DNA from 3 places in the Exiguobacterium sp. SH4S7 genome. Region 2 is predicted to be linked to each of the others. Evidence: riboswitches for the same ligand, from Rfam matches in the RefSeq annotation. Region 2 holds a riboswitch; each other region holds the start of a gene.

Region 1 (5,607 bases), on a different contig from region 2:
CTTGATGCGATTCGCGGCCCGCGTCTTCGTGAAGTTGCTGCATCAACGTCCGACACTGGAGACGGCCGCCTTCCTCATCGTCGGCTGGGTCGGTGTGAAGTTGACGGTACTCGTCCTCGAACACCCTGGCTTCAAGGAATTGATTGCCGGTACACCGTTCGCGTTCATGGGTCTTCCAGACGGTTTCGTCCACTCGTTAGGTTGGACACTGTTCTTCTGGTCGGTCATGGTTGGGATTGCTGTTTGGGGTTGGTTCTCTTCCAAACCGACAGCGGTCAAGCATTAAAAAAAATCCTGTCTTTCGCGTATGCGGAAGGCAGGATTTTTTGTTAGGCAGTCACGTCTTGCTTCTCGTAGATCGGCACCCAGCCTTCTGTTGTCACGAAGATGCGGACGGCGACGACTTGGCGGTCGTCTTGGAGCGTGAAGTAGTGGCGCGTGTTCACCGGGACCGAAATCAAATCGCCCGGATTGAGTTCGATGTTGAAGTAGCCACGTTCGGCGTCGTCGATGGCGAAGATGCCGTGCCCGCTGACGATGAAGCGGACCTCGTCGTCCGTATGATGGTGTTCCTTTTGGAAGTTGACAAGCAGTTCGTCCAAGTTCGGTGTCGCGTCAGACAGCGAGATGACGTCGGCCGTTTGATAGCCGCGGCGCTCCGACACGTCTTGAATCTCGTCACGGAACGTTGCGAGGATGGCTTGCTTGTCGTCGTCCGTCAGTTCGTAGTTTTCTTGAAGCGCGATCGGAAGTTTAGCGATGTCCCACTGCTCATACAGGATACCACGCGATTCTAAAAATACGTTCACTTCAGTTTGGTCGACGAGACGCTCTTCAGTTTGTTGAAAATAGACAGTTGCCATAGATAGTTCCTCCTTATGAATGGACGCCTAAGGCGCGTAGTTTTAGCGTGTAGCTGAACAAAAATTCGTATGCTTCTAAATAGCGCTTCGCCGCAGCCGGCGTCTCGCCCCAGACCGTGATGCCGTGATTACGGATGAGGACGGCACCGGCGCTTGAATGGACGTGAGGCGCGAAGGCGGCCGCGAGCGTCGGGATGTCGGCATGATTGTCGATGATTGGGACCCGGACGACCGCGTCCTCTTCCCAATACCCGAGTGCCTTGATGATCTCTTGCCCCGTGAAGACGACCTCACCGTTCACGGCATGGAGCTCGGAGATGACGTTGTTGTCGACCGTATGTACGTGGAGTGAACACGCCGCCGCGGTCTTGTTGAACACCTCGACGTGTAACAGCGTCTCAGCGGACGGTTTACCAGTTTGTTCGCCAAGTAACCTGCCGGCCGCGTCGACGAGGACGAAATCGTCCGCGGTCCGTTTTCGTTTATCGCGTCCGCTCGCCGTGACGAGGAAGGTCAGCGGGTCGTCGGAGACACGAATCGCCAAATTGCCACTCGTTCCGGGGAACCAGTCGCGCGCGGCGAGTTCGTCTTTAATGTCGGCGAGTTCAAGCCAACGTGCGGTCACGCTCATACGTGCACCTCCTTCATGTGATGGGTGATGTCGTCGAACGTCTCGAACGGGGCGTAGGCGATGCCTTCTGCTTCACAGAGCGTGATGAGTTGCCCACGGGCGTAGACGAAATCGGCCCGTTTGGCGATCTCGAAGTCGGTCACCGAGTCACCGATGACGATCAAGCGATCAACGGGATCGACGATCGTCCGGGCGATTGTCGGTTTGCAGCAACCACAATCATTCGTGCAATGCGCGTCACAGGCGTAGGGCCAGTCGACGCGTACCGTCTCGCCTGAGAAGTCGGCGACGTTACAGTAGATGTGGTCCGGCGCGACGTGGTCTTGCAAGATCGGGTGCACGAAAAAGTCCATGCCGCCGCTGACGACGTCGAACTTCCAGCCATGTTCTCGGATCTCTTCCAAAAATGCTGGGAAACCTGGGCGCAAGGTGATGCGGTCCAGCAAGTAGTCACGGTACGCCGAAGCGTCAGCGCTCGGCAACAGCTGGAACATCTGCCCGACCCCGGAGCGGATCGAGATGTCTTGAGCGAGCACATCGTCTTTGAGCGCGTGCCATTCGGGCGGTGCGAACGCCCGCATCAAAGCGATGATGTTGTCCTCGGCCGTGATCGTCCCATCGAAGTCACACAAGATGTGAATCGTCATTGTTTTGACCACGCCTTTAACGCGGCCTCGAGCTCGTTCGTCTGGCTCGCCACGCCCAATACTTGCTCAATCGCTTGTCGGAACGCCCGGGCCCCGGCGGCCGCGCCGTCTGGGTGACCGTGGATGCCGCCGCCGGCGTTGATGACGACGTCTGTGCCGAAATCACGGATGATGTCCGGGACGAGCCCCGGATGGATGCCGGCCGACGGGACCGGTAGAATCGGCTTCGCCCAGTGCGGCCGAGCACTGCTATCCCGAATCGCGAACGCCTCATCGGATGGTGTCGCAAGTGAACCGTATGGGGACGGGAACAGCGTCAAGTCGGCCCCCGCGAGGCGGATCAATTTTCCGAGCAAGAGCGAGTGGCTGATCGAGCCGGTCAAGGCGCCGGCGAACGCCGGGTGCGCCAAAATCGGGACGTTAATTGTTGGATCGCTCGCGAGTTCGCGGAGTGTGTCGAGCCCGTATGTATAGACGTTGAACAACAGTGCCGTCGCGCCCGCCTCGATCAAGCGGAGCGCTTGGTCACGCAGCCCGAACACCGGACCGCTGAGCGTGATGGCATAGAGCGAACGTTTCCCGGTCGTTTCGAACTGTTCTTGGATGACGGCCGCTCCGATTTTAGCTCGTTCAAGCGACGGAGTGAGCGGGTTGTCGTATAGGATTTCATCATCTTTGACGATGTCGATGCCGCCGGCGAGCTGGTCTCGAAGTTGCTGTTCTAAGAAGCGTAAATCACGGCCGATGATCCCTTTAAAGATGCTCATGACGAGCGGGCGATCATGGACGTCGAGCAACTCACGAACGCCTTGAACACCGAACTTTGCTCCGGGGAATTCAGATGCAAGCGTTTCGGGTAACGTTAAGTCGATCAAGCGTACCGAGTCATCGAGCGATAATTTCCCGAACGTCGTCGTCAAGATGGATGAGAAGTCGGGCGTGACGTTATGGAGCGGATAACGGATTGTGAAGCGGCTCGTCGTTTCCGTATGCGTCGTTGAGACGATCTCGCCCCGATACGCCTTTAATTGTTCTTGCTCTAGGTGAGGCAGTTCCGTCCACGTGCCGACGGTCAGTTCGAGGGCGATTTTCTCGGCGACAGTCGCGACGCGGTCCGTCCGGCTGATTTCATATGTGGCAGTAATACTCATGTTCGTTCCTCCTTCCGGTCAAACAAAAAATGACCCCATGCCGAGGCAAGAGGTCATCATAAAAAAATGAACTCTTATCTCTCAGCTTACGCTGCAAGAATTAGCACCGTGCCCAATCGGGTCGGTTGCTGCGACATCATCGGGCTTGTCCCCTCCGTCTGCTCTTGATAAGAATGTATTTTGAAGTTGTGAAATTTAATTGAATTTTGTCACACAATATCCGGTTCGTCAATTCCTTTTTTTGAGAAAAAAAGTTTGAGTTCGTTGTTACCATATATGCATAAAAAAAGTGACCGTTGCTCCAGCAAATTGCCGTTGACAAAGGTGGGGTCGAGTCCGTATTATTCATCACAACAAGTTCACACAATCGAATACGACACTCTTATCGCGAGTTGGCAGAGGGAATTGGCCCGATGACGCCGCAGCAACCGACCAGTAGGCACGGTGCTACATCCACCAGACATACGTCTGACAGATGAGAGGAACAACCGTTACGGCTGTGCCTCTTTCTCGCGGAGAAAGGGGCTTTTTTTGTGGGGAATATACCGAAAGGGGAAACAGACATGGCTTATCAACCATTTACAGAACAGACAGTCGTCGAGCACGTCAGAACGTTAGGGTTACTCGAAGATGGGGGCATCGCGCATTGCGAGGAGATCGGGGACGGCAACTTGAACCTCGTCTTCCGCATCCGTCAAGGCGAAACGAGCCTCATCGTCAAGCAGGCGCTACCGTATGCGAAAGTCGTCGGCGAGAGTTGGCCGCTCACACTTGAACGGGCGTGGATCGAGCAGCTCGCGTTGCGCGAATTCGCCAGCGTCGTCCCGCGTTTCGTCCCGGTCGTTCTCGGCAGTGACCGGACGCTCGCCTACACGATTTTAGAAGACTTGTCCGACTTTGATATCGTCCGGACGGGCTATTTGGAAGGGAAAACGTATCCTGAACTTGCCCGTCACATCGGTGAGTTTTTAGGACAGACGTTGTTTGAGACGTCCGACTATGCGGCCGGCCCGATTGAGAAGAAGCGGAAAGAACGGGATTATTACAACCCGGAACTATGCGATATCACTGAAAAACTGATCTTCACCGATCCGTACAAAGATGCCGAATCGAACAACATCGAAACCGCGCTCCGTCAGGACGTCGAAGCGCTTTGGCGTGACCAGAAATTGAAAGTGGAGGTCACGAAACTGAAAGTCGGTTTCGTCACGAAACACGACGCGCTCTTGCACGGGGACTTACATACAGGCAGCATCTTCGCGACGCAACAAGAGACGAAAGTCATCGATCCGGAGTTCGCTTTTTATGGACCGTTCGGCTTTGACATCGGGCAAATCGTCGCCCATTTGACGCTATCGACGTTCCATGACCCACTCAAACGGTTCGAACGGTTCACGGACGTATTGACGGTATGGGAGACGTTTGAGAAGACGTTCCGGACGAAGTTTGAGACGGCGGTCGAACCGTTCAACACGGACGGATTCGTCGATGAGCTACTTCAAACCATCTTTAGCGACACGATCGGCTATGCCGGATGCGAACTGATTCGCCGCGCCATCGGCCTCGCAGGAGTCAATGACCTCGAGACGTTACCGGAAACGGTCCGGCTCGAGCGGAAACGGGAAGCGCTCACGCTCGGCACGACGCTCATTAAACAGCGCCACGATATCCGTTCGATCGATGATTTAGTGACGCTGTTAGCGGGGGTACGCGTATGACAGTCCAAAACATTCGCTTCGACCCGAACCGGGACGAGCTCGTCATTTTAGACCAAACGTTACTGCCCCATGAGGAGCGGTACGTGACGATCGCGACGCTCGAACAGGCGGAGCACGCCATCGAGACGTTACAAGTCCGAGGCGCGCCGGCCATCGCCTATTTCGGCGCATTCGTGCTCGCGAAAGAAGCGGTCCGGCTTCAAGATGACCCGGACTTCACACGCCGGCTCGACCTCGTCGGCCGTCGGTTGATCGCGACCCGTCCGACGGCGGTCAATCTGCAAAACGTGATCGAGTCGCTTCTCGGATTCAACGTCGGAGACGACTTTGAAAGGATCGCGACTGACATCAAACATCGGGCCATCGCGCTGTTCGAGCGAGACGTCGACACGTATCGGGCCATCGGGGAGCATGCGCTCACGGTGCTGCCAGCAGGGGGGAACGTCTTAACGATCTGTAACGCCGGGGCGATCGCGACGTCGCGTTACGGGACTGCGCTCGCTCCGTTTTACGTCGGGAAAGAGCGAGGTATCGCGTTTAACGTCTTCGCTTGTGAGACGCGGCCGCTCCTCCAAGGGGCACGCCTGACCGTCTGGG
Region 2 (5,607 bases):
TTGGAAACCAACGGCTTGACGGACGCCGGTCGCGTCGTACATGACGATCGTCGCGAACGTGAGCGCGAGGGCGAACATGCTTGAGTCGAGGCCTTCAGCCCGGCCGATCGCGGTCGCGAGCGCGACGACGGTCGAGGTGTGGGAGCTTGGCATTCCGCCTGAGGCGAACATGATTTCAAGTTCAAAGTCACGTGTTCGAATGAGTTCGGTCACAAGTTTGGCCGCCTGGGCGATAAACCAGGCCAGTATTGCGGCGAGTAACGGTTCGTTAAAGAGCAATTCAGTCACTTCCTGTCTGACAATAGTATCTACACTATACCCGATTCCATGCCGCGCTAGACGTAAAGTTTCTGTCAAAAATAGCGTCGCGGGCATTTGCCCGCGACGCTATTCGGTCGATTTTTGTTACCCGACGACGCCTTCAGTCTCTTGAAGTTTTTCCGCGATGTTCTCGATGATAAAGCGGTTGCGTGGATGCTCCTGACACTCTTTCGAGCATGAACGCATCTGTTTCGGCTCACACTCTTCACAACAGAAGTGTTGGGCGTTACATACCGGGTTGGCACAATTAACGTAACGGACCGTCTTCGTTCCGCAGTGCATACATGCTGAAACGACTGACGGATTGACCGTGTTGACCGGGACGTTGATGCGCTCGTCAAAGACGTAAAGCTCGCCGTCCCAGTTTTCACCTTGCGTCGCTTCGTCCTTGCCGTACATGGCGACGCCGCCTTTTAAATGGAAGATGTTGTCGTGACCTTGGTCACGCATATATGCGGTAAATTTCTCGCAACGGACGCCTCCGGTACAGTACGTGAGAAGTGTTTTCCCTTCGTAGAGGTCTTTGTTCTCCTCGAGCCAGTCTGGCATGTAACGAGAAGCCTCTACGTCGATTTTGATCGCATTTTTGAAGTGACCAAGATCGTACTCGTAGTTGTTACGAACGTCGAGGATGACGACATCATCGCGATTCATCATCTCTTTCCATTCTTCCGGTTCGAGATACGCACCGTGTTGTTTAGGCACGTCGAACTCGCCATCAAAGCGCCACGTCACGAGCTCTTGTTTGTGACGGACAAAGATTTTCTTGAAAGCATGCTCTTCGACTTCATCGATTTTGAACTCGATGTCGCTGAAGTATGGATCGGCTTTCAAGTCGTTCATGTACTGTTCGGTTTGTTCCCAAGTGCCCGAGCACGTCCCGTTGATTCCTTCGGAAGAAATCAAGATACGTCCTTTGATCCCGAGGTCCTTACAATACTTGAGGTGTTGTTGTGTCAGTGTTTCTGGGTCCTCGATGTTGACGTACTTATAGTACAGTAAGACCCGCATTGGTTTTGTTTCCATGTTATTGCTCCCCTGTGTTCAGTTTTTTGCAGGAAAACGAACGTTGGGTTGTGTCGTTCGACGAATGAACTTGCCTGCAACCACAAGTCCATTATTATATGATAGATATCACAGTGAAATTTCGCAAATACTTTTTATTTTTTTTTGAGGAGGGCAGGGGGATGCGTCCTCTTGAACGAATTCGGGTAAAAGGTAGTAACGAAAGCCGAAGGTGGAAACTGAAATGCTCACATCACTCCAACAATATATATTGAACATCATCGAATGGCTCCAAGGACTGCCGGGAGGTCCTTGGGCTGGACTCGGGGCCCCGTTCCTGGAAGCGATTTTCCCGTTCCTCCCGCTCGTCTTGATCATCTCGGCGAACGCGGCCACGTATGGCTTCTGGCTCGGTGTGCTCTTATCGTGGATCGGCAGTTTGGCAGGGACGCTCCTCGTGTTCGCCGCCGTCCGATACGTGTTCCGCAAACCGATGACGCGTTGGCTCGAAAAACATAAACAGGGTGTCTATTGGCTCGATCGCATCAACCATATGAGTCCAATCTCGCTCGGATTCTTATATTCGTTGCCGTTCATCCCGGTCAGTTTGATCACGTACTTACTCGCCTTGATTCAAATGCCGCTCCGGACGTTCGTATTGGCGGCCGGATTCGGGAAACTGCTCGTCGTCGTCATCTTCTCGGTCATCGGTGATCAGTGGCAAGAGTTCATCCAAAGCCCGTTCCGCTTGTCGATGCTCGGCTTGCTCTTGCTCGTATTGTGGGCGATCAGCCGGGGTCTCGAAGAACTTCTCAAACGGCGCGCTTTCAAAAAACGGAACGAAGAGCTCAAACGTAAACGTGAAGCGAGAACATAAAAATCCTCGAAGGCGACCGCCTTCGAGGATTTTTGCTTAGTTGGTTTTTTTGAAACGTGGGAAGTTGAAGACGATCGCCAAGCCTCCGCAAATGAACAGGAGGAACGGATAGAACATATACGGGACGAGGGCGGGGGACGCCGTGTTCGTCAACTCGGCGGCGATGAGGAGCTGCGCCCCGTAAGGCAGAAGTCCTTGTACCCCGCACGAGAAGATGTCGAGTACGCTCGCTGACTTTTTCCGTTCGATGTCATACGTATCGGCGATATTCGCGGCAAGCGGGCCTGCTACGAGAATCGAGATCGTATTGTTCGCCGTCGCGACGTTCGTCGCACTGACGAGCCCGGCGATGCTCCATTCCGCACCAGCCCGGCGTTGAATCCGTGACGTGAGTGCGTCTCGTAAATAGGTGAGTCCACCGTTATGCGAGATGAGTCCGACGAGTCCGCCCATGAATAACGTCAAGAGCGAGATCTCGGCCATGCCCATCATGCCGTCGGCCATCGCCGTGACGTAAGACGTGACGGCCAAGCTTCCGTCAATCAGCCCGATGATGCCAGCGAGCGCGATGCCGCCGAGCAAAACGAGGATGACGTTCAGTCCGGTCAAGGCGAGGACGATGACGGCGAGATACGGAATCAACTTGTACCATTCGAACGCGGCCACTTCAATCGTCGACTCTCCGCTTGAGAGAACGGCTAACAGGACGGTCGTGATGATTGCGGCCGGGAGCACGATCCAAAAGTTGGTCCGGAACTTGTCGCGCATGTTCGTCCGTTGTGTCCGGACGGCGGCGATCGTCGTATCCGAGATGAACGACAAATTGTCTCCGAACATGGCCCCGCCGACAACGGCCGCGGCCGCGATCGCGATATTGACCCCGCTCTCTTGATGGATGCCGAGCGCGATCGGGGCGAGCGCGGCAATCGTACCGGTCGATGTGCCCATCGCCATCGAGATGAAAGCGGCGATGACGAACAGTCCGCTCAGTAAGAGTGACGGTGGCAGGAACGTCAAGGCCGCATTGACCGTCGCGTCAATCGCACCGATTGCACCGGCGACGCTCGAGAACGCACCGGCGAGCAGGAAGATGAATATCATGATCAAGATGCCTGGATTACCGGCACCTTGGGCGATGCGCTCAACGGTCTGAGTGACGCTTCCTTTCGTCATCATCGCAGCGACAATTAAAGCGATCAACGCCGCGATCAGCACCGGGAACTTGTAAAAGTCGCCATAATAAATACCCGCCCCGATGAAGAAGACGAGGAAGACGAGCAAGGGCAAGAGTGCCCATTTGTTAGCTGTTGGTTGTTCCAATCGATTCACCTCATTTCATAGAGTAGAAAAAAAGAGCCTTCCGAAAAAGGCTCTCTCTGTAAGAGACACCCTTTTCATCTTTCGAGCAGAACGCTCGCTGGATTTGGCACAGGTTACCCGCTGCCGAGACATCTAAGGGCCAGTCCCTCCGTCTCTCTTGATAAAAAGTCGTCATGATGTAGTTGTTAGACACGTTTCCTAACGTACCTGTTTCAAATCGGGTTGTCAACAGAAATCCCCCTGCGCCAGTGGACGCGGGGGGAAGTCATGTCGTCAAAAAGTTGTAATGGGCGACGCGGTTACGACCGGCGTACTTGCCGCCGACGTAAAGGGCCCGGTCAGCGTTACGAATCGTATCATCAAGCCGTTTGTCGCCGAACGCTTGAATCGTATCGACACCGATCGAGGCGGTCACGGGAATATCGACCCCATCGACACGGAACGGCTTATCTTCAATCTTCTGCCGAATCCGTTCGGCGATATCGACGGCTTGGTCGACGTCGCAATGATTGAGCAGCAAGATGAACTCCTCGCCCCCGTAACGGGCCGCAAAGTCATCGGTCCGGAGCATTTGCCGGATTCGCCGCCCGAACTCTTGGAGCACGCTGTCTCCGACTTGGTGACCGTGCGTGTCATTGATTTTTTTAAAGAAGTCGATGTCGAGCATCGCGACCGAGATCGGGTACATCGAGCCGTCCGAGATTTGTTGAATCCCATACTCGTAGAACGCGCGCGCATTGGCGAGCAGCGTCAAGCTATCGGTGCGGCTTTCCGTGTATAGGCGGTCGCGTTCGTGGCATCGGCTGATCGTTCGGTTGAACGATTTCAACAGTTTTACCATCTCGTTTTGAATGATGGGCGGATAGCCATAGACGTGTTCACCGATCATGACGATACGTGTGCGAATCCCGTCAATCTCTTCTGACTGGACCGAGATGAAGCTGTGGTAATCGTCATGAAACGCATCTGACAACGCTGCGTCCCATTCGAAGCGCATCTCATAATCGACAGACTTGGCGTGTGGATGGCGCGCTTCCATCAAGTCGAAGACGAGCGGACGGTCGATCGGCTGTCGCGTCAACAAATCGAAATAGAGCGTTCGGTCGAACAGGACGAACTCGACAAACCCTTTATCATATTGGTTGAGGCGCTCACATTGACTCAAGAACACTTCAATCGCCTGGGCCTCGCTTTGAGACAGGGAGACGGCCTCTTTCGCTTCATCGTACTGTTCGATCAATGACTTGAACGCGTCTTGGCGCCCTTTTTGAATCATCAACCGCTTAATAAAGAACGTGAGGGCGGCCGCGATGCTGCTGACGACGAGCAAGTTCGTCTCACGGAAGAACGACGCGGCGAAGATGAAGACCAAACTGACGATGTATGTGTAAAACGCGATGCTCAAAAAATCACGGACCGGGATATCGACGCGGAACCACCAGCCGACCTGATACTTCTGGACGACCGTGTTCAAAATGATGGCAATGATCAGACCGACGAGCGGAACGAACGAATCCTGCGAATAGAAGCCAAGACCAGTTTCACCTCCGAGGGCCAAGTAAACACTTGCCGGGATGGCGATTTCTAAAAATGACGTGATCGCGTTCCAAGGATAAGTGAACCGAAAGCGGCGGAGCGCGACGCGCGGTTTTAGGTTGGCGAACTGAAAGACGAGAAGTCCGATTTGGTTGACGAGGAGCGCCGTCTCAAAATCAAAGAATAAAAAGATGATGAGGACGATGCTTTCTGAAAACGTGAAATAAATGCCTTTTCGTTCAATCGAGTCCATTTGGAAAATGACGACGAGCAGCGCGATCAAGATGAACGGAAGCGGCTCGATCGCCGGAATATCAAGAACACCGGTTGTAAACAAGGTGATGGTCAGTAAAACGATCAAACTCCAAATGCTCCAACCGAGGACGGACATTTTGCGAAAATGATTCATAGTTCCCTCCTGTGTGGGAAAAGTCTTCTCATATGTATGGTAGGAGATTCGGCACGGTTGCGCCCAAGTCCTGCCTATTCATCATAATGGCTGAATTCTAGCATTGAGTCTACATCAAATATCCTCTATAATGAAGTTG
Region 3 (5,607 bases), on a different contig from region 2:
AGCGCGCCGGTGAAGAAGAAGGCGCCACACGCGGTCAGAACGGCTAGGCTCCCAAATACAGGGAGCGACGCGTTGTCGAAGCCGTCGAGCAGCAGTCCGCCGATGACCGGCCCGATCGATTGACCGAGTGCCGTCAACCCCATCGCCCCGAAATACGTGCCGCGCAAATGTTCCGGTGCCAAATCGTCTGTCAACACGTCCGTCATCGTGAACATGAGCACTTCCCCGACCGTGAAGATGACCATCGCGACGAATAGTACCCACACCTCGGCAGCGAAGCCGATTAACAACAGCCCAATCGAGAGCGTCGCGATCCCAAAGAACAGCGACTTGATTGGCGAGACGCGAATACCGAACCGCATGATCGGATACTGCACGATGAGCACGGTGATCGCGTTGACCGTCAACAGATAAGCGAATAGGCGCGACCCGTCACTGAATCCGTCGTGAAACGCGATGAACTGCGGCAACGTCGAATTGAATTGACTGTAGCCGATGATGGCGAAGATCATGCCGATGATGACGAAGCGGAACGTCTTGTCTTCTTTTAACACGCGGAACGTCTCCGTCAGGCGCGGCCGCACTTTGACGCCGTCCCCTTCTTCAAACGGATACTTCCGGAACAACGTCGAGATAACGAGGCCGTAAAGGACATAGACGGCGGTCACGACGAAGAATGCGCTCTTCGCTCCCGTAAGTGACAAGACGACCGCAAGCAGCGGTCCGATCGCCGCAGCGATGTTGATCATGAAGTAGCGCACGTTATAGACGATGACACGCTGGTCGGGTTGCGTCGTGTCGCTGATCAAGGCCCGAGACGCTGGTTCAAGGAATGAACGTGAAACGCCCATCAATACCGAAAATATGTAAAACCAAACGAGCTCCGTTGCGAGTGCGAAACCTGTGAACGTCAAGGCGTTCAAACCGATACCTATCAACATCAGCTGTTTGCGCCCGTAGCGGTCAGACAGCGTCCCCCCGAAAAAGCTCATAAATAGACCGGATAATGCCGACGTCGCGAACACCGTCCCGATCACGCTCGCCGAGAAACCGAGCGTCGCGAGATAAATCGCAAAAAACGGCATGACAAAAAACGTCGACAGCCGTGCAAAAAATGTACCGAACAAGACGCCAAGCGTCAGCGGATGAATGTGTCGTATGCTCACCCGAATCCCCCCTTTTCTACATATAAATAGTTTACTTCTATTATTGAAGCAAAACCACTGCAAACAAAAAAGGCCCGGGATGTCCCGAGCCTAAAATCAATCATTATTTAACCGGTACGACCGCACCTTTGTACTCATCCAAGATCCACTGTTGTGTCTCTTCTGATGTCAATACTTCAAGGAGTGCCTTGACGCGCTCATCGTCTTCGTCGCCTTCACGCGTGACGATCAAGTTGACGTACGGTGAGTCTTCGCCTTCAAGAGCGATTGCGTCTTCGAGCGGGTTGAGGCCGGCATCAATCGCGTAGTTCGTGTTGATGAGGACGGCATCGCCTTCACCGTTGTTGAACGCTTGCGGGAGAAGTGCCGCTTCGACGTCCGTCTTGAACTCCAAGTTTTTCGGGTTGTCGACGATGTCAGCGACTGTCGCGTCTGTCGTCTTGCCGTCAGCGAGCGTGAGCAAGCCTTCTGTTTGAAGCATCGTCAAGATTCGTCCGTGGTCAGCGACCGACGAGCTCATGATGATTTCAGCGCCGTCCGGAAGCTCATCGAGTGATTTGTAGTCTTGTGAGTAGACACCGATCGGCTCGATGTGGACGCCGCCGGCTGAAGCGAATTTATAGTCTTTGTTCTCAGCCATTTGTGACTCGAGGTACGGCTCGTGTTGGAAGTAGTTCGCGTCGAGTTCGCCAGCTGCGAGCGTCTTGTTCGGGAGCACGTAGTCTTGGAACTTCTTGATTTCAAGCGTGTAGCCTTTTTCTTCATATTCGTCTTGGACGTGCTCTAAAATCTCGGCGTGTGGTACGTTCGACGCGCCGATGATGAGCGTCTTATCGTCGCCCGAGCCTGATTCCGAGTCCCCGCCGCCACATGCCGCGAGAATTGTGAGTGCTGAAGCTGCTGTCAATCCGAGTACTGTTTTCCATGATTTCATTATAAAACCCTCCATATGATTGTATTTGATTAAGCTGATCGCTTATCGATTTTTGAGACGAGTCGATCGCCGATGAACTGAACGACGAAGACGATGACTAAGATCAATACGGTCGCGACGAACGTGACGTCGCTTTGTGAACGCTGGAACCCTTCGAGGAACGCTAAGTTCCCGAGACCACCACCGCCGACGACTCCGGCCATGGCCGTGTAACCGACGATGGCGACGATCGTCACGGTGATGCCTGACACGATGGCCGGGAGTGCTTCCGGGAACAACACTTTATAGACGATCTGCCATTTCGTCGCGCCCATCGACTCGGCCGCCTCGATGACACCGCGATCGACTTCGCGGAGTGCGAGCTCGACCATCCGTGCATAAAACGGGGCCGCACCGATGATGAGCGCCGGGAGCGCCGCCGTCGAACCGAGCATCGTTCCAACGAGAAGGAGCGTGAACGGAATGAGCAAGATGATCAAAATAATGAACGGGATCGAGCGGAACACGTTGACGACCGCACTGATGATCGTGTAAATCGGACGATTCTTCATCATGAGCGGTTCGTTCGTGACATATAAGAGCATGCCGAGGGCGAGACCGATGACGAATGTCGCGGCTCCTGCGACGAGCGTCATATAGAGCGTCTCCCACGTCTGTTCGAGCATGACTTGCCAATCTACATTAGGAAACATCGCTTTCTACCTCCACTTCCACTGCCTGCGATCGGATTGAGGCGATGGCCCGCTCGACTTCAGCCGGCTCTCCGATCAATTGGATGAATAGCGTCCCGAGCGCGCCGACTTGCGACTGCGTCACGTTACCGCCGATGATGTTGAAGCCGATGTCGTGCTGTTTCAACACTTCCGATAAAATCGGCTGTTCGGCCGTCTCGTTCAAGAACTTGAGTTTGACGATTTGGCCACTCGGATAACGTGCTTTCAAATGCTCGAACGTGAGCGACATGTCGTCGACGGCACCGATCTGTTTGACGAACTCTTTCGTGATCGGCTGTTCCGGATGTTGGAACACGTCCGCGACTTGGCCGGTCTCGACGACTTTCCCTGCCTCCATGACGGCGACGCGATGACAGATTTTTTGGATGACGTGCATCTCATGGGTGATGAGGACGATCGTCAGTCCGAGTTTCTTATTGATGCTGACGAGCAGTTCGAGAATCGAATCGGTCGTCTTCGGGTCGAGTGCGCTCGTCGCTTCATCGCAGAGGAGCACGTCTGGATTTGTAGCGAGCGCGCGGGCAATCCCGACTCGCTGTTTTTGACCGCCCGATAGTTGCGACGGATAGCTGTCTTCACGTCCGGCGAGACCGACGAGATCGACGAGCTCTTGGACGCGGCGTTTACGTTCACTGGCCGGTACCCCGATCAGTTCGAGCGGGAAGCTGATGTTCTCAGCGACCGTGCGCGACCATAATAAGTTGAAGTGTTGGAATACCATCGAGACGTTTTTGCGCACCCCACGCAGTTCTTTCGGAGTGAGCTTCGTCAGCTCGCTCCCTGCGACGACGATTTCACCGCTTGACGGTGACTCGAGTCGGTTGAGCAGACGGATGAGCGTCGACTTCCCCGCCCCTGAATATCCGATTATTCCAAAAATTTCGCCGCTCTCGATTGTGAGCGACACATCATCGACCGCCTGGACTCGACCGTTCTTCGTGTCGAACCATTTGGCCACATTACGTAATTGAATCAATACCTTTCCCTCCTGACAACAAAAAAAGTACACACGTTTGAGCAAACGTGCGTACTTTATCGGTACGGACAACGATTGCTCTCATCTTCCAAGGTTCTCACCTTGCTGGAATTAGCACCATTTCGGATTGCTCCGCGGTTGCTGGGCGTCATAGGGCCAGTCCCTCAGCCTCTCTTGATAAGAGTGTTGTTTATTCGATTAGCTTTATAATAGCGACACATTATTTTCATGTCAAACTATTTTGTGCGAAAAATCAAAAAAAGGTGCCATCCGAGGATGACACAGAACGTAGCACCTTGAGTCACGGAAGGACAACCCATAGATGAAACTCTTTTGCCCGATCAGAGTGTTCATCCTTATATGGGGGATTCAAGCCATCCATCACTCGGCCTTAGAACGTACCATGCGGTTACGCGGTAGGTGTCCCTGCGCTTGATTTTTTTGGGGGACAATCGAAGGGAAGGTCCACCTAAAAGTCGCGTAAAGTGATGCACCGGCTGTTCTAAAACGTCTTGATGGCTGGAGAATCTCGTCCTATATTGTGTTCAAGTAAGATGTTGTAATGAATATACCATTCGTGAACTTTCTGTGTCAACTGATTATTTAAAATTTTCTGATTATTCTAATCATCCTATCTCATTTAACGAAAGATAGGACGTGCTGCACGTTTTGAAACGCATATAATCGGTCTTCGACTTGGCCGTCTTTAAGCTTTAACAGCGCCGGTACGCTCATGACTTGATACGCTTCTAACTCTTGCGGGATAAAGTTGGCGTCCTGCTTGTCAATCGCGAGTGTCGGGTCGACCGCTTCGACGACGGCGAGCATCCGCTCGGCCACAGCGCATGTTCCACACATCGGGGCGTATATATATAACAATCCGTCTGTAATCATTGTTCTCACCTCTTTTATAAGTATATGAATGTGAGCCGATCTGTTCAAAAGTTGTGCTCACCCCACGAATTTTCTGAATCGTTCAACATTTCCTGTTGACGCTTCACGAAAAGAGGCATAGTATGGTCATTAACTTTAACGCTTTCGTACATAACAGCGTATACGTAGAAAAGGACAGGTGAATCGACTCATGACGGAACAAACGAAACTGACAGGCAAACAATTTTTGATGAACGTATTGAACGGACTCAGTCTCGCTATTTTAATCGCCCTCATCCCGAGCGCATTGCTCGGTGAATTAACGAAAGCCATCTTACCGTATTTTCCGTCTTTACAGTTCATCTTAGATGCGACGACGATCGCGATGCGCCTCTTACCCGTCATCATCGGTGTAGCCGTCGCCATGCAGTTCAGACGTTCTGCGCTCGAGGCCGGCACGATCGGCATTGCGACCCAGGTCGGGAGCGGCGCCATCCGCATCGAGGAAGGTGCGTTCCTCATGGCCGGAATCGGTGACGTCATCACGGCCGGCGTGACGGCCGCACTTGCGACATATATGGTCATGCAGCTGTCGCCACGCTTAAAGACGTACACCGTCCTCGTTTTACCGATGACGGTCATCGTCGTCGCCGGAGGGATTGGTACATTCCTCCTCACTTATATCTCACAGATCACGACGTACATCGGCACCATCATCATGACGATGACTGAACTCCAGCCGATTATGATGGGTATGTTGATCGCGATGGCTTTCTCGCTCATCATCGTCTCTCCGATCTCGACGGTCGGGATTGCGACGGCGATCAGCCTGTCCGGTGTTGCCGCCGGGGCCGCCAACCTCGGTGTCGTCGCGGCCGGCTTCGGTCTCGCCATCGCCGGATGGCAGATGAATGCCACCGGGAC

The links. A riboswitch is a leader RNA that binds a small molecule or an ion and turns the genes downstream of it on or off. The one in region 2 is predicted to bind S-adenosylmethionine.
Region 1: linked by a shared signal. The riboswitch ahead of mtnK (S-methyl-5-thioribose kinase) and the one ahead of EVJ29_RS12110 (Na+/H+ antiporter NhaC family protein) in region 2 are both predicted to bind S-adenosylmethionine.
Region 3: linked by a shared signal. The riboswitch ahead of EVJ29_RS01690 (methionine ABC transporter ATP-binding protein) and the one ahead of EVJ29_RS12110 (Na+/H+ antiporter NhaC family protein) in region 2 are both predicted to bind S-adenosylmethionine.

Annotation. Positions count from the first base shown of each region.
Region 1 covers NZ_SJUT01000003.1:273,993-279,599, reverse strand. Annotated here, with positions in the region: gene EVJ29_RS08170 (TerC family protein) at 1-286, shown strand, start outside; gene EVJ29_RS08165 (cupin domain-containing protein) at 330-863, opposite strand; gene EVJ29_RS08160 (methylthioribulose 1-phosphate dehydratase) at 877-1,494, opposite strand; gene EVJ29_RS08155 (2-hydroxy-3-keto-5-methylthiopentenyl-1-phosphate phosphatase) at 1,491-2,141, opposite strand; gene EVJ29_RS08150 (2,3-diketo-5-methylthiopentyl-1-phosphate enolase) at 2,138-3,292, opposite strand; SAM riboswitch class I at 3,364-3,466, opposite strand; SAM riboswitch class I at 3,672-3,774, shown strand; gene mtnK (S-methyl-5-thioribose kinase) at 3,856-5,010, shown strand; gene mtnA (S-methyl-5-thioribose-1-phosphate isomerase) at 5,007-5,607, shown strand, end outside.
Region 2 covers NZ_SJUT01000006.1:168,755-174,361, forward strand. Annotated here, with positions in the region: gene EVJ29_RS12095 (divergent PAP2 family protein) at 1-288, opposite strand, end outside; gene trhO (oxygen-dependent tRNA uridine(34) hydroxylase TrhO) at 406-1,347, opposite strand; gene EVJ29_RS12105 (TVP38/TMEM64 family protein) at 1,571-2,203, shown strand; gene EVJ29_RS12110 (Na+/H+ antiporter NhaC family protein) at 2,240-3,523, opposite strand; SAM riboswitch class I at 3,595-3,690, opposite strand; gene EVJ29_RS12115 (GGDEF domain-containing protein) at 3,789-5,468, opposite strand.
Region 3 covers NZ_SJUT01000001.1:341,162-346,768, reverse strand. Annotated here, with positions in the region: gene EVJ29_RS01705 (MDR family MFS transporter) at 1-1,166, opposite strand, end outside; gene EVJ29_RS01700 (MetQ/NlpA family ABC transporter substrate-binding protein) at 1,270-2,100, opposite strand; gene EVJ29_RS01695 (methionine ABC transporter permease) at 2,130-2,792, opposite strand; gene EVJ29_RS01690 (methionine ABC transporter ATP-binding protein) at 2,782-3,810, opposite strand; SAM riboswitch class I at 3,889-3,994, opposite strand; gene EVJ29_RS01685 (thioredoxin family protein) at 4,447-4,704, opposite strand; gene EVJ29_RS01680 (PTS transporter subunit IIC) at 4,895-5,607, shown strand, end outside.